3 regions of the Massilia sp. TSP1-1-2 genome follow, and region 1 is predicted to be linked to each of the others. Evidence: predicted binding sites of a transcription regulator. Region 1 holds the regulator's gene; each other region holds the start of a gene.

Region 1 (5,077 bases):
CTGACTTCGATGATGTCGGGTTCATGGCTGCCATTTGCCGACATGTGCACGGAGAATTAACTGATGTGGGAACTGGTACTTGAAAAAATTCAACGTCTGAGACAGTTGGACGCGCAACGCCAAGCCTTCGGCGCGGAACTTCATCAATACGAAGCGGCAGCCCCATTGAGTGAAGGGGAGATCGCCGCTGCGGAAGCACGTCTTGGCTGCGCACTTCCAAGTGAACTCGCAGGCTTCTATCGCGAGGTCGGCGATGGCGGCGTGGGGCCATATTACGGAACCGTGCCCGTCAATTCGCTGCAGACAGAGGATGCTAAATACATATTCATCGGTGAGCAAGGCTGCGGACATCGAACTTATGTCATTTCGTCGGGACCGAAGGCGAACGCGATCGTGTTTCGAGATTTGGATGAGGACGGCTTCACCGAGACTGCCACTTCGCTTCTCGCGTTTTACGAAAATTGGCTCGATGATGAACTTGCAGCCTTTCAGGAGGTAAGGCGACTGATTGACGAGGGTTTGTCCGCCGAGGCGATTGTGCTGGAACTTTCGAAATCCCATAAACGGCATGACGGACGCGATCTTGTCGCGAGTGTCATCGACGCTCAAAAGCCAGTAGGACTGTTTGGGTCAAAAGGGCAGCGGATCTATCACGGAGCTACGCAGTTCCCATGGTATGAAAACAGGCTGAACGAGTTCCGCCGACGGACTGCAACTGGGGGTGACTCGCCGGATTCGAGTAAACCAACGGGCGTCCGGGACCAACCTTGGTGGCGCATTTGGAATTAGGCGGTGGTTCTCATGAATGTCGAAATGAGCGCAAGTTGAACTCCGGATACTCTCGCCGGCGCCTGGCGAACCGTACACGACCCAGCAGAAAAACGTGCGTCCTCAGTGGGCAAAGCAATGAAATGATCACTTGCCGGTGTCTGACCGGTAGCGTTTTGGCGAACGAAACGGGCCAACGTGCATCCGGAATAGGGCGACGGTAGCGGCCCCTTAAAAAAAAGTTGCGAAACTTTCGGAGGCCCGTCAGCGGCCCCACTACCCCCGTCAGGTTTGACCACTTTGGTTCCTTAGCGAGCTGATTCAGGTTCAACCCTAGCGGCGAAATTGCGTGGAAAACGCCGACATTGCCGTGTCTTTACAGCATCACCCTTGCAAATGCCGCAGCGGGTGCGCGCCAGCCGGCCACACCGGCGTAAAAAAGCGTTCGACCATCTCACCACTCACTTCGTCCAGCGTGCGCGGATTCCATTGCGGCGCATTATCCTTGTCGATGACCAGCGCGCGCACGCCCTCCAGCACTTCGCCATGCTCAAAATTGTGGCGCACCAAGGTGCGCTCCATGCGCAGGCAGCTGGAAACGTCGAGCCCGGCACCGCGGCGCAGCAGTTCGCGCGTCACGCACATCATCAGCGGCGAGCGCTGGGCCATGGCCGCATGGGCTCTTTGCGCAAAGACGTCGCTGTCCCCCGCCAGCGATTGCATGATGGCCGCCACGCTTGGCGCACTGAAATGGTGGTCGATCCGGCTGCGCTGCGCTTCCAGTTCACTGGCGCCGGCGAACCCCGCATACGGCGCGGCAAAATCTGCGATCATGGCGCGCAGCTCGGCCCCGGGCGTGCTGTCGATGCGTGCGGCCAGCGCGGCCATCTGCTCTTGCGGCACGAACACGTCGGCCAACCCCGCGTACAGGGCGTCGGCCGCGCCGACCGTCAGTCCGGTCAGGCCCAGGTAGTTGCCCAGCTGGCCAGGCGCGCGCGACAAAAAGTAGCTGCCGCCCACGTCCGGAAACAAGCCGATGTTTACTTCCGGCATCGCCATCTTGGTTTTTTCGGTGACGATGCGGATACGGCAGTCGGGCCCGCCCTGCGCAATGCCCATCCCGCCGCCCATGACCACGCCGTCCATCAGCGCCACGTAGGGCTTGGGATAGAAATGGATCAGGTGATTGAGCGCGTATTCTTCGGTAAAAAAGTCTTCCAGCAAGGCACTGCCGCCCATCGGGCTCTTGCCGCCCACCTCATGGAAAAAACGGATGTCGCCGCCGGCGCACAGCGCCTTGGGGCTGCTGCTGCCAAGCACGACCGCATCGACGGCGTCATCCGCGCGCCAGGCCTGCAGCACCGCCGTCAAGTCGCGCACCATCTGCAGCGACAGCGAATTAAGCGCTTTGGGACGGTCGAGGGTGATGATGCCGGTACGGTTGGCAACGCGGGTCTGGACGTATTCGCTCATGGAAGGCTGACAATAAATGGATAGACCCATATTTTAGCCTCCGCAGATGCAAAAAGGGCGCCGCAGGCGCCCTCGTGTCAAGAATCCCGGGCCTTAGATGGCTTCAGGGAGTTCTTCTTCAGGCAGGTGCTTGATGGCCTGGTGATTATGGTCCTGGACCTTGTCCTTGTACTTCATGACTTGACGGTCGAGCTTGTCGATCAGGGTGTCGATAGCGGCGTACAGGTCATGCGACAGGCTTTCTACATACACGGTCTTGCCCGACAGGCGAAGGTTGATTTCAGCCTTTTGTCGTTTTTCTTTTTCAGTCAGGTTATCCACGGTGAGGATCACGGCAATATCAATCACGTGATCGAAATGGCGCTTGACGCGCTCGAGCTTGGTTTGTACGTATTCACGGATGGCTGGGGTCACTTCGAGATGATGTCCGCTAATTGTGAGATTCATACACACTCCTAATAATGGTGTCACTTTCCGTTCGTGCGCGGCGCGCAGAGGAACGGCATAAAAATGCCGATTACAGACACTTCCTGAGGCTGACGGGCGGGATTTTGAGCGCTTCGCGGTACTTGGCAACGGTGCGGCGAGCGATGACCATACCCTGTTCCCCCAGCATGTCCGCAATCTTACTATCGGATAATGGATTTTTAGGGTCTTCTGCTCCTGTCAATTGCACGATGAGTGCACGAATCGCCGTGGAAGATGCTTCTCCCCCCGCTTCGGTGGCGACATGGCTACCGAAAAAGTATTTCAACTCAAACATGCCATGCGGGGTCAGCATGAATTTCTGAGTTGTTACACGAGAAATAGTACTCTCGTGTAGACCAAGTGTATCAGCTATTTCGCGCAGCACAAGGGGACGCATGGCTACCGCGCCATGGCTGAAGAAATTGCGCTGGCGCTCAACAATAGCCTCGGAGACACGCAAGATGGTGTCGAAGCGCTGGCGCATGTTTTTGATCAGCCACTTCGCTTCCTGCAACTGGGCGCCCATCTGGCCTTCGCCCTTGCCCTGCTTGAGCAGGCTCGCGTACATATTGTTCACGCGCAGGCGCGGCATCACGTCGTTGTTGAGCGAGACCGACCAGCCGCCCTTGGCCTTGCGCACAATCACGTCCGGGACCACGAAGTCCGACACATCGGAGGCGAACACGGCGCCCGGGTGCGGATTGCAGCGGCGGATGATGGTCTGCGCCTCGCGCAAGTCTTCGTCGTCGCAGTCGAGCGCTTTTTTCAGCTTGTTGAATTCACGCTGGGCGAACCAGGTCAGGTGCTTTTCGACGATGGCCAGCGCCATGCGGCGCGTCACCAGCGGCACGCCGCGCATGGCGCGAATCTGCAGCGCCAGGCACTCGGACGCATTGCGCGCGCCCACGCCGACCGGATCAAAACTTTGCAGCAGCGACAGCGCGGTCTTGAATTCATCGAAATCGATCTCGAGTTCTTCGGGCATGCGCGCATGGATTTCTTCCAGCGTCTCGGTCAGGTAGCCGTTGTCGTCGAGCGCGTCGACGATCAGTTCGACCAGCGCGCGGTCGCGCACTTCGAGCACCAGCACGCGCATCTGTTCCATCAGATGCTCGCGCAGGGTGGTCGCGCTGCCCTCGAGCTGCGGGCGCGAATCTTCGTCGTCGCTGCTCTTGGCGCGGCCCAGGTCACCCCACTCGCCGTCGTTGTCGTTGTTGTTGTCGTTGTTGCTGGCAGCTTCCCCCTCGGGTGCATCGGCGCTTTGGCCTTCGGCCGGCGCCGGTGCATCCTGCGCGCCCGGTTCGGGCGGCGCCTCGGCCGGCGTGGCGCTGCTGCCGATGGCGCCGTCGGCCAGCAGGCGCACCGAATGGTCGAGCGGATCGTCAAGCCGTTCGAGCAGCGGATTGTCGGTCAGGAGCTGTTCGAGTTCCTGGTGCAGTTCGAGCGTGGACAACTGCAGCAGGCGGATCGACTGCTGCAGCTGCGGCGTGAGCGCAAGGTGCTGCGAGGTGCGTAGTTGCAGGGATTGTTTCATCGGTTTGACCTGCTTACATCCGGAAGTGCTCACCCAGATAAACGCGGCGTACCGATTCGTCTGCGATGATGTCGTCCGGACGGCCAGAGGCCAGCACCGCACCCTGGTTGATGATGTAGGCACGGTCGCAAATGCCGAGCGTTTCGCGCACATTGTGGTCGGTGATCAAAACGCCGATGTCGCGCTCCTTCAGGAACCGCACGATGCGCTGGATCTCGATCACGGCGATCGGATCGACCCCGGCGAACGGTTCGTCGAGCAGCACAAAGCGCGGATTGGTGGCCAGCGCACGCGCGATTTCCACGCGCCGCCGCTCGCCGCCCGACAGCGACATGGCCGGGTTCTCGCGCAGCTTTTCGATCTGCAGGTCATGCAGCAGCGTGTCGAGCCGCTCCTTGAGTTCTGGTTTGCTCAGGCGCTTGCCGTTGACCTTTTGCAGTTCCAGCACGGCGAGGATGTTTTCTTCGACCGTCAGGCGCCGAAACACCGACGCTTCCTGCGGCAGGTACGACAGGCCGAGCGCGGCGCGCCGGTGAATCGGCAGGCTGGAGATATCCACGCCGCTGATGTCGATCGAGCCGGCATCCGACGGCACCAGGCCCACGATCATGTAGAACGAGGTGGTCTTGCCGGCGCCGTTGGGCCCCAGCAGGCCGACTACCTCGCCGCATTCAACCTGCAGCGATACGTCGCGCACGACCAGTTTTTTGCCGTAGCTTTTCTGCAGGCCGCGCACGATCAGCGTGCTGCCACAAGCTTTCGGTTCGATCATGGCATGCCCGTCGGAGCTGGCGTGCCAGTCGGCCCCGTTGGCGCAGTTGGCGCGGTTGGCGC
Region 2 (5,077 bases), 140 kb from region 1:
CACGCTTTGAATGCTTGCTCGCGCTGCATACGCTGCAGCGGGTTCATTTGCTGTCGGTCACCAATATCGATCCCCAGCGCACGCGCAATACGCTGCTCGACCTCGATGCGGCAAAGCAAGTCTTCGTCAAGTACCGCACTCTGCTCGACCGCAGCGGGCCTTATCCGGCCGAACTGCTGCAAACAATGGATGACGAGCTGCTGGCGCTGTCCGAACCGCAAACCCGCAGCGACAATCCGCACAGCGGCAGTGGCTTCAACAGCTTGCAGGTCACGCTGCGCAAGATGATCCACCTGCACGGCGAGGGCGGCGATGTCGATTTCTTTTTCGAGTACGAAATCCAGCTGATGGACCGAGAAAGTCACGAACGCAGCTTGAGCGGGCCGGCCAGCCATGCGGCGTACAAGCGGCGTCAGGTGGAAGCGGCGCGCATTCGTGTGTGCGGGCGCGAATTGCTGGACTGGATTGCGGCGCAGGCCGGCGGTACAGCGTCGTAAAAAAGGAAAACCAGTGAAAGCACCGTTATTTACAGCAGTCCTGTTGACCTGCATGTCCGGTGCGGGCGCGTACGGCGTACCGGACGCGCCCGCACCGGACTTGCACGCCATGAGCGCCAGGCAAATCAACACCCTGTTTGGTGAAGATCGCCAGGACACGCTGAATAACGATTTCTTGTTGAAAGATGCTATCAACCTGTCGATGGGTAATCCCGCACCGAATGAAGTATTAACGGATGGGACAATACTAATCCACGGCTGCCGCCCCCATAGCTGCATTGAAAAATCCGCAACGATCATGGAAGGAGCCGCCGGCCGGGTCCTGGCCGCCGGCTTGCTGCATTTTAATTGCCGCCTGCTGGTGCGCGAAGACGTCCCGGCGTCGAACGCCGCCCTGCCGGACCGACCTTGCAGGCAAGAGCCGACGCTGGAGGTGTTCATCATCCGGCGCAGCGACACACCGCAAGCATTGGCCCGGGAAACCGGCTACCTGTCGGCGCTACGGCAATGGGGCAGACGAAGCGGATACGAGGGCGAAAGCGTGCACGTCAAGGTCGTCGGCGCCATGCGCAGGTAGCGGCGCGCACTGAAAAGGGGCAAACATTTTGGTGCAAGCGGCGGGCACCCGAAAGCGTGGGACAGAAAAAGTTCATTACGAACAATGACTTAGTTTACTGCACCAATTTGGAACGATTGTTGCTTAGCAACTGCTATCTTCCACTTTTGCACCTTTTTCGGGAATCCCATGAACGTCATTCACAGCGGCGCCGACGCCCTCTTTATATTGCTCGGTGCCATCATGATCCTGGCCATGCACGCAGGATTCGCTTTTCTTGAACTGGGCACGGTTCGCAAGAAAAACCAGGTCAATGCCCTGGTCAAAATCCTTGCCGACTTTGCCGTCTCCACCATTGCCTATTTTTTCGTCGGTTACAGCGTGGCTTACGGCGTCGATTTCTTTTCGGGTGCCGAGATCCTGGCCCAGAAAAACGGTTATGAGCTGGTCAAGTTCTTCTTCCTGCTGACCTTTGCCGCGGCCATTCCTGCCATTATTTCGGGCGGCATCGCCGAACGCGCCAAATTTCATCCACAGCTGATCGCCACCTTTATTCTGGTGGCGCTGGTCTATCCACTGTTCGAGGGCATCGCCTGGAACCAGCGCTTCGGCTTCCAGGCCTGGCTCAAGCTCGCCTTCGGCGCCGAATTCCATGACTTTGCCGGGTCCGTCGTGGTGCATGCGCTGGGCGGCTGGGTGGCGCTGCCGGCCGTGCTGCTGCTCGGCGCGCGCCGCGGGCGCTACGGGCGCAACGGCGCCATCGCCGCCCACCCGCCTTCGTCAATTCCCTTCCTGGCGCTGGGCGCCTGGATCCTGACGGTGGGCTGGTTCGGTTTTAACGTCATGAGCGCGCAAACGCTCGAAAAAATGAACGGACTGGTGGCGGTCAACTCGCTGATGGCCATGGTCGGCGGCACGCTGGCCGCGCTGATTGCCGGTCGGAACGATCCCGGCTATGCCTACAACGGCCCGCTTGCCGGCCTGGTGGCCGTGTGCGCCGGCTCGGACCTGATGCATCCGCTAGGCGCGCTGGCCACCGGCGCCATCGCCGGCCTCATTTTCGTGGGAATGTTTACGCTCACCCAAAACCGCTGGAAGATCGACGACGTGCTGGGTGTCTGGCCGCTGCACGGCCTGTGCGGGACCTGGGGCGGCATCGCGGCCGGCATTTTTGGCCTCAAGGCGCTCGGTGGGATGGGCGGCGTGTCGCTTGCCTCGCAAACGATCGGGACTTTGCTCGGCATCGCCATTGCACTGGCGGGCGGCTGCGCTATTTATGGCGTGCTCAGGGCGACGATGGGTTTGCGGCTCGATCCCGAGCAGGAATTCCAGGGTGCCGACCTGTCGATCCACCATATTTCGTCGACACCTGAGCGCGAATCGAACTGGTAATGTGCGCGTGCGCTGCGGGCCGCGCTACCCGAGGTCGCGCGGATTGATACCACCGAACCAAGGTAGCATAAGTTAATAAAGAATTATTCTTTTGCACCCGCCGTCAGTATACAATCCTCTTTGGAAACTTTTTCAGAATGACAAGAAGAGGGGTTGTATGTTTCTGGCGGCGGTATTTGGTATTTTATTCATCTTCGGCTATCCGTTCCTGGCGGCGCTGATAGCGACCGGGGCGGTCCGGCGCCGGCTTGACAATCTCGAGAGCGCCAATCGGCGCCTGGAAGCTGAGCTCGACGAGGTGCGGGCCAAGCTCAAGACTGCTGCTGCGCCGGCGCAAGCTGAAAAGACCGCGCAGCCCGTGCCTTCCTTTGTGCCGCGCGCCAGACCTGTACCGGCACCTGAAACCATCCCTGCCCCCACCCCTGCGCCGGTGTCGGAACCGGAACCACTGTCTCCGCCGCCGCTCGCGCCGCAAAAGCCGGTGCCCGCCATGGCCGCTGCTACCCCTGCGCCTAACACTGCCTCGGCGCCGATTCCCGCATCTGCACCCGCACCTGCACCTGCACCTGCACCTGCACCTGCACCCACAATGCTGCCCGAGCCGAGCCCCGTCTACCCACGGGCGGAAACGCCGGCATGGATCAAGGCCGTCAAGAACTGGCTGTTTACCGGCAACCTGGTGGCCAAGATGGGCCTGCTGATCCTGTTCATTGGCGTGAGCTTCCTGCTCAAATACGCGTCCGAGCACGTCACCGTGCCGATCGAACTGCGCCTGGCCGGCATCGTGCTGGCCGACATTGGCCTGCTGGTATGGGGCTGGCGCATGCGCCTGACGCACCGCGGCCTGAGCCTGCCGATCCAGGGCGCCGCCCTCGCAATCATGATGCTGGTGACCTTTGGCGCCTTCCGCCTCTACCACCTGATTCCCTCCGGCCTGGCCTTTGGCCTGCTGTTCGTGCTCACTGCCTTTACCTGCCTGCTGGCGGTGCTGCAAAATGCCTTCTGGCTGGCCGCCTTCGGCATTGTCGGCGGCTTCGTCTCGCCGATTCTCACTTCCACCGGCAGCGGCAGCCACGTGGCGCTGTTTTCGTACTACACGCTGCTCAACGCCGGCATCCTGGCCATTGCGCTCAAGCGCAGCTGGCGCGCGCTCAACCTGCTCGGCTTTGCGTTCACCTTCGTCATCGGCACCGCCTGGGGCATGCGCAGCTACGTGCCGGAACTGCACTACCTCTCCACCCAGCTGTTCCTGATCCTGTTTTTCGTCTTTTACGTCGCCATCGCCCTGGTCTGGGCCATGCGCCAGTCGCTCCAGCTGAAAGCCTATGTCGACGCCACGCTGGTGTTCGGCACGCCGCTGGCCGCCTTCGGCCTGCAGATCGCATTGATGCAAGGCACCCACTTCGGCAACGCGTTTTCGGCCCTGGCCATGGGCGGGTTTTATACCGCGCTGGCGCTGGCCCTGTGGGGCCGCCGCAAATCGCGCCTCAAGCTGCTGATCGAATCGTTCCTGGCGCTTAGCATCGTGTTCGGTACGCTGGCCATTCCGTTTGCGCTGGACGGGCGCTGGACGTCGGCCGCCTGGGCGCTCGAAGGCGCAGGCGTGGTCTGGGTTGGCCTGCGCCAGCGCCAGAAACTGACGATGATGTTCGGCCTGCTGGTGCAAGCAGCGGGCTGGATCTCGTTCCTGGGCGCCGTCAGTGGCCTCGACCAGCAGGCCGCCAGACAGTCGAACCTGTGGCTCGGCTTCCTGATTTTGGCCGGCACCGCCTTTTTCATGGCGACCACCTTCCGCGCCCAAAAAGATGAAAACGGCACCGACCACGCTTTCCCGCGCGCCGCCGCGCTCTTTCTTGGCCTGGCCGCTGCCTGGTTCATGGCCGGCGCCTGGACCGAAATCATCCTGCACCAGCGCGGCACGGCAATGGCCAATATGCTCGTGGCCAGCGGCCTGGCGACAGCGAGCATCCTGGCCGTCATCGCAGCGCGCATGCAGTGGGCGCGCGCCCGCACCTTCGCACTGGTCGCACAGGTGCTGTCGGGCGTTGCGCTGACGCTGCTGATCGCCACCGAATGGTCGTGGACCGAGCCGACGGCCGGCCTGTTCGAGAATGCTTTGCTGGGCGCCTTGATGATTTTCGGGGCCGCCTTTTTTACCAGTTGGACCCTGTGGCGCTCGCGCGACGCGCAGGACCTGGAAGGCATCTCGCGCCTGATGCTTGGCTGGTCGGCGTTATGGTGGTTCGGCCCCATCCTCAATGCGTTGTCGGGTTTTCTGATGCTCACGATCACCCCGCTCGCTGCCGACACCATGCGCGAGCATGCCTGGTGGTCGTGGTACCTGGTGTGCATCGGCGCGTCCACCGCCGGCTTTGCCTTGCTGGCGCGCCGCCTCTCCTGGCCAGTGCTGCGCCTGTACAGCGCCAGTGCGTGGCTGGCGCTGGCCCCGGCCACGCTGCTGGTCCTTGCGCTGCTTTTTGTCGAGCAGCGACTGCCTGTCGCGCTGGTCTGGATCGGCTTTGGCGCGACCTGGGCCGCCAGCGAACTGATGCTGCGCCTGTGGCCGGCCAGTGGCTGGAACACGCCTGACTTTTTGCTCAAGCCGATCCACCTGCTGCGCACTGCGGGACCG
Region 3 (5,077 bases), on a different contig from region 1:
TAGAATTTCCCACAGCAGCAACAGGATGCCCAGGCCCAGCAGCGGCGGCATCACGGCCACCGCAAGGGCGCGCCCGCGCGAGTTTCCGTTGGAAAGCTTGACGCCCTTGGCGGCCAGGCGCTTGCTGCGCGCCGGGCGTTCGAGCACGGTTTCTTGCATTGGCGTATTCACCGGCGTACCCACCGGCATGCTCATGTCACTCTCCAGCACTGCACTCATTGCGCTCTCCTTGTCTTTCAGGCTTTGATCTTGAAGGCGTCGGCGTAGGCTTTGGGATTCTTGCCGTCCCAAACGGTGCCGTCGATCATCTTCACCGAACGCATCGGCGACTTGGGCACGGCCACCTTGGCCAAGGCGGCGCCTTCCGCGTACAGCTTGGTCTGGTTGACCTTGCTCGCCGTGCCCAGGTAGTCCACTTCGCCCTTGAGCAAGCCCCAGCGCTTGTGCTGGGTCATGAACCACATGCCGTCGGACACGAAGGGATAGTTGACCAAGCCATCGTTGTAGAACTTCATGTAGTTCGGATCGTCCCAGGTGCGCCCGAGCCCGTTCTGGTAACGGCCTAAAATGCGTTGGTTGATGACGTCCACCGTGGTGTTCACGTAAGACTTGGCGGCAATGGTCTCAGCCATCTTGGTCTTGTTGACCAGACCCGCATCGATCCACTTGCTGGCGTCGAGCACGGCGGCGATCAGCGCGCGCGCCGTATTCGGGTGCTGCGTGGCCCAGTCGAGCGTGGTGCCCAGCGTTTTTTCGGGGTGGTCTTTCCAGATGTCTTGGGTGGTGGCCGCAGTAATGCCCACACCATCGACAATGGCGCGGTGGTTCCACGGTTCGCCCACGCAAAAACCGTCCATGTTACCGACGCGCATGTTGGCCACCATTTGCGGCGGCGGCACGGTGATGACCTTGGCGTCCTTCATCGGGTTGATGCCGTAGCTGGCCAGCCAGTAGTACAGCCACATGGCGTGGGTGCCGGTTGGAAAAGTCTGGGCGAAGGAATACTCGCGCTTGTCCGTCTGCATCAGCCTGGCCAGCGAGGCGCCGTCCACGCCGCCCTTGTCGGCCACTTTTTTCGACAGGGTGATGGCCTGGCCGTTATGGTTCAGGTTCATCAGGATGGCCATGTCCTTCTTGGCCCCGCCAATGCCCATCTGCACGCCGTAGATCAAGCCATACAGTACATGGGCGGCGTCGAGCTCGCCATTGACGAGCTTGTCGCGCACGCTGGCCCACGATGATTCTTTCGACAGCACGATCTTGATGCCGTATTTTTTGTCAAAGCCCAGTACCGAGGCCATGACGACCGACGCGCAGTCGGTCAGCGGAATGAAGCCGATTTTGACTTCTTCCTTTTCCGGCTTGTCCGAGCCGGCGGCAAACACGCCGCCGCTGGCCAGGCCGGTCAGCGATGCGGCGGCGCCGGCCTTGATGAGGCTGCGGCGGATCACATTGGTGGAGTCGTCGATTTGCATTCTTCCCTCGTTCGCTAGCAGTAGTCACTGTCGGAAGCGGGCGCAAACGCGTCCGCCGTTGTGAACTACTCAGCAAGGGCCGTGCCAGCAGGCAAGGAGGGAAAATGGATGAAAAAATGGCGCTACGGTCTTCAAGATGGCGACACGCGGCACCTTTTGTGTGCACTGCACCAAAAGGGCACCGGGTGCTTGACCTTATTCGGCGCTTTGCGCCGCAATCTGGCGCAGGGCCTTTTCGAACACCTCTGGCGGCTGCCCGCCCGAGATCAAATGTTTCTGATTGATGATGATGGCCGGCACAGCGCTGATCCCTTGCCGCTGGAAAAATTCTTCCTGCTCGCGCACTTCTTCCTCATACGCACCGGTGGCCAGCACTTCGGCTGCCTCGGTCGCATCGAGCCCCACTTCTTGCGCCACGCGCGTGAGCACTTCATGCGAACCGGGATTGTCGCCATGGGTAAAATAGGCTTCGAACAGCGCCATTTTCAGCTCGCGCTGGCGGCCTTGCAGCTCGGCCCAATGCAGCAGGCGATGCGCATCAAAGGTGTTATAGATGCGGCTGCGCTTGTCCATGGCGAATTCAAAGCCCAGTTCGGCGCCGCGCTCGCGGATCATCGCGCGCGTCTTGGCGCTCTGCTCTTCGGTCGCCCCATACTTGCGCGCAAGATGCTCGCCGATGTCTTCGCCTTCCGGCGCCATCTGCGGGTTCAGTTCAAAGGGATGGAAGTGCAGGTCGGCACTGGCAACGTCGGCCACGTTGGCCAGCGCCTGTTCGAGCGATTTAAGCCCGATCACGCACCACGGGCAGGAAATGTCGGATACAAAGTCGATTCTGAGTTGGGTCACGGCGGCGCCTATCAAGGATGGATGGCCCATTTTAGAGCCTGCAGCCGAAACCCGTCGCCTGCCTAGTGTTTTTTCGCCACTGGTTTGGCGCTGGCAGCCTTGCTGCCCAACTTGCTTTCCTTGCCTGCCAACAGGTTGGCGATGTTGCTGCGATGGCGAAACAGCAGCAGGGCGCTCATGATGATGACGGCCAGCAGCTTTTCAAGTTGGTCGATACCGAACAGCAGGCCGAAGTAAAACGGCGCGAACAGCGCCGCCACCAGCGCCGCCAGCGACGAATAGCGGAAGGCATAGGCAATCACCAGCCAGGTGATCAGCGTGGCCAGGCCCAGCCATGGGTTCAGGCCAAGCAGCACGCCCAGCGCGGTGGCGACACCCTTGCCGCCGACAAAGCGAAAGAAGATGGGATACAAGTGCCCCAGGAACACCGCCAGCGCCACCAGCGCAATGCCCAACTCGCCCACGCCGAACTGGTCGGCCAGGCGCTCGGCCAGCCAGACCGCGAACCAACCCTTGGCCGCGTCGCCGATCAGGGTAGCGATGGCCGCCTTCTTGTTACCGCTGCGCAGCACATTGGTGGCGCCCGGGTTCTTGGAACCATAGGTGCGCGGGTCGGACAGGCCAAAGGCATGGCTCATCACCACGGCAAACGAAATGGAGCCGATCAGGTAGGCGACGATGGTGAAAAGGACAGTGTACATGCGCTCTCTCTGCTACGTGATTGGAATGCCCGGTTCTCCGGGCGCCGGGACGAGAATATACACCATCACTCGGCCAGCGCGCAGTTGACCGCCCTGGCGCCCAGTTGCGCGACCAGCACCTGGGGCGCAATCCCCACCAGGTAGCCGCGCCGTCCGCCGTTGATGTAGATGGTCGGCAAAGCCAGGATGCTTTCCTCGACATACACCGGCAGCACCTTGCGCGTGCCAAACGGCGACGTGCCCCCTACCTGGTAGCCGGAATGGCGCTGGGCCACTTCCGGCTTGCACGGCTCGACCGACTTGCAGCCGATAGCGCGCGCCAGGTTCTTGGTCGACACCTTGCAGTCGCCATGCATCAGCACGATCAACGGACGCGCGGCGGCGTCCTGCATCACCAGCGTCTTGATGACGTCGTGTTCGGGCACGCCCAGTTCGCGCGCGGACACCTTGGTGCCGCCCTTTTCCTCGTAGGCATAAGGGTGTTCGCTGAACGCCACGCCCTGTTTGCGCAGGAACTGCGTGGCCTGTGTTTCGGAAATATGCTCTTTCTTTGCCATGCGTGATACGCTAAAGACTCAATGAGGAGTTCTTATTATGCAGCAAGAAATCCGCTTTGCCACCTTCAATGCCTACAACCTTGCCCCGCCCGGCGTGCAACTGTATGACAACCTGCTGCCCGCCACGGCCGAGGAATATGAAGCCAAGCTCGACTGGACTGCGCGCCAGATCGACTTGCTCGACGCCGACGTGATCGGTTTCCAGGAAATTTTTTCGCAGGCGGCGCTGCGCGAAGCGCTGGCGCGCACGCGCCTTTACCGCGACGCCGTCCACGTCGGCTTCGACCCGGACCCGGCCGCCGAACGGCTCACGCCGTCGGTGGCGCTGGTGTCGCGCCTGCCGCTGGCCGCGCCCGGCGTGGCGCTGGGCGATTATCCGGCGGGCGTGGCGCTGGCAGACGGCACGCGCGACGCCGAACAGTTTTCACGCGCCGTGATCCATGCGGCGGTGGTGGTCTCGCCCGACGTAGCGGTCGACGTGGTCGTGGTGCATCTGAAGAGCAAGCGGCCTGACTACCGCAACGGCGACAACAGCGAAGATCCGCTGCTGTTCGGCATGGCTTGCCTGCGTTCGCTGGTGCGGCGCGGGACCGAAGCGGTGGCGCTGCGCGTGCTGCTGACCACTATGGCGCGCAACAACAAGCGCGCGCAAATCGTGCTGGGCGACTTCAATGACGTGGCCGACGCCGTCACCACCACCATCGTGCTGGGCGTGGGCACGCCCATGTCGGGCCGCCTGTTTGACGCCTACCAGCTGCAACAGCGCCAGGACCACCTGCGCCATGTGGGGTTTTCAATGCTCCACGACGGCAACTACACCACCATCGACCACATTTTAGTGTCCGAGGAATTCAACCCGGCCTTGCCCAACGCGATCGGCGAAGTGGTCGACGTGGTCTATCTGAACGACCACGTGGTGCTCGAACTGCCCGCAGCGTCCGACCACGGGCAAGTGCTGGCGCGCATCCGCCTGTTCGACGAGACGCGCGGCCTTAGCGATGGCGGCGTGTGAGATCCGGTTCCGGCATGGCCATGCTAGCGTAGTAGCCCTGGTAGGCGTCGCAGCCGTGCTGCTGCAAAAAGCGCAGCTGTTCGGCCGTTTCGACGCCTTCGGCGATCACGCGCAGCTTGAGGCTGCGCGCCACCGCGATGATGGCGAGAATGATGGCCGCGTCGGCAGGTTGGCGCGTGATGTCGTCGACGAAGGAACGGTCGATCTTGAGCTTGGACAGCGGAAAGCGGCGCAGGTAGCTCAGGCTTGAAAAGCCGGTGCCAAAGTCGTCGATGGTCAGTCCGATGCCGCGCTCGCGCAGCGCTTTCACGGTGGCGATGGCTTTTTCATTGTTGCTCATGATGACGTCTTCGGTAATTTCCAGGTCCAGGTAAGCTGGCTCCAGACCAGACGCAGCGAGCGCCGCATCAACGCTCTCGACCAGATGGTCGTGCATAAATTGCACCGTGGACAGGTTGACCGCCATTACCACCGGCACGCCGGCAT

What was found. Region 1 encodes sigma-54, which starts transcription at its own class of promoters, with help from an activator protein. Its sites were predicted from a motif close to TGGCANGNAANCTGCTTT; they were not measured.
Region 2: a site for sigma-54 is predicted at 1,183-1,200, ahead of ACP7BV_RS09430 (ammonium transporter). Genes of this name have one in related genera too.
Region 3: a site for sigma-54 is predicted at 1,545-1,562, ahead of ACP7BV_RS07355 (CmpA/NrtA family ABC transporter substrate-binding protein). Genes of this name have one in related genera too.

What each region holds. Positions count from the first base shown of each region.
Region 1 is NZ_JAFCTU010000008.1:10,996-16,072, reverse strand. Features, by position in the region: gene ACP7BV_RS08785 (SMI1/KNR4 family protein) at 64-789, shown strand; gene ACP7BV_RS08780 (enoyl-CoA hydratase/isomerase family protein) at 1,153-2,241, opposite strand; gene hpf (ribosome hibernation-promoting factor, HPF/YfiA family) at 2,335-2,688, opposite strand; gene ACP7BV_RS08770 (RNA polymerase factor sigma-54) at 2,759-4,243, opposite strand; gene lptB (LPS export ABC transporter ATP-binding protein) at 4,257-5,015, opposite strand; gene lptA (lipopolysaccharide transport periplasmic protein LptA) at 5,012-5,077, opposite strand, start outside.
Region 2 is NZ_JAFCTU010000008.1:152,468-157,544, reverse strand. Features, by position in the region: gene ACP7BV_RS09440 (TIGR04552 family protein) at 1-497, shown strand, start outside; gene ACP7BV_RS09435 (hypothetical protein) at 511-1,074, shown strand; gene ACP7BV_RS09430 (ammonium transporter) at 1,243-2,445, shown strand; gene ACP7BV_RS09425 (DUF2339 domain-containing protein) at 2,603-5,077, shown strand, end outside.
Region 3 is NZ_JAFCTU010000006.1:144,559-149,635, forward strand. Features, by position in the region: gene ntrB (nitrate ABC transporter permease) at 1-219, opposite strand, end outside; gene ACP7BV_RS07355 (CmpA/NrtA family ABC transporter substrate-binding protein) at 237-1,475, opposite strand; gene ACP7BV_RS07360 (DsbA family oxidoreductase) at 1,671-2,351, opposite strand; gene plsY (glycerol-3-phosphate 1-O-acyltransferase PlsY) at 2,384-3,022, opposite strand; gene ACP7BV_RS07370 (aminoacyl-tRNA deacylase) at 3,088-3,579, opposite strand; gene ACP7BV_RS07375 (endonuclease/exonuclease/phosphatase family protein) at 3,617-4,591, shown strand; gene ACP7BV_RS07380 (sensor domain-containing protein) at 4,572-5,077, opposite strand, start outside.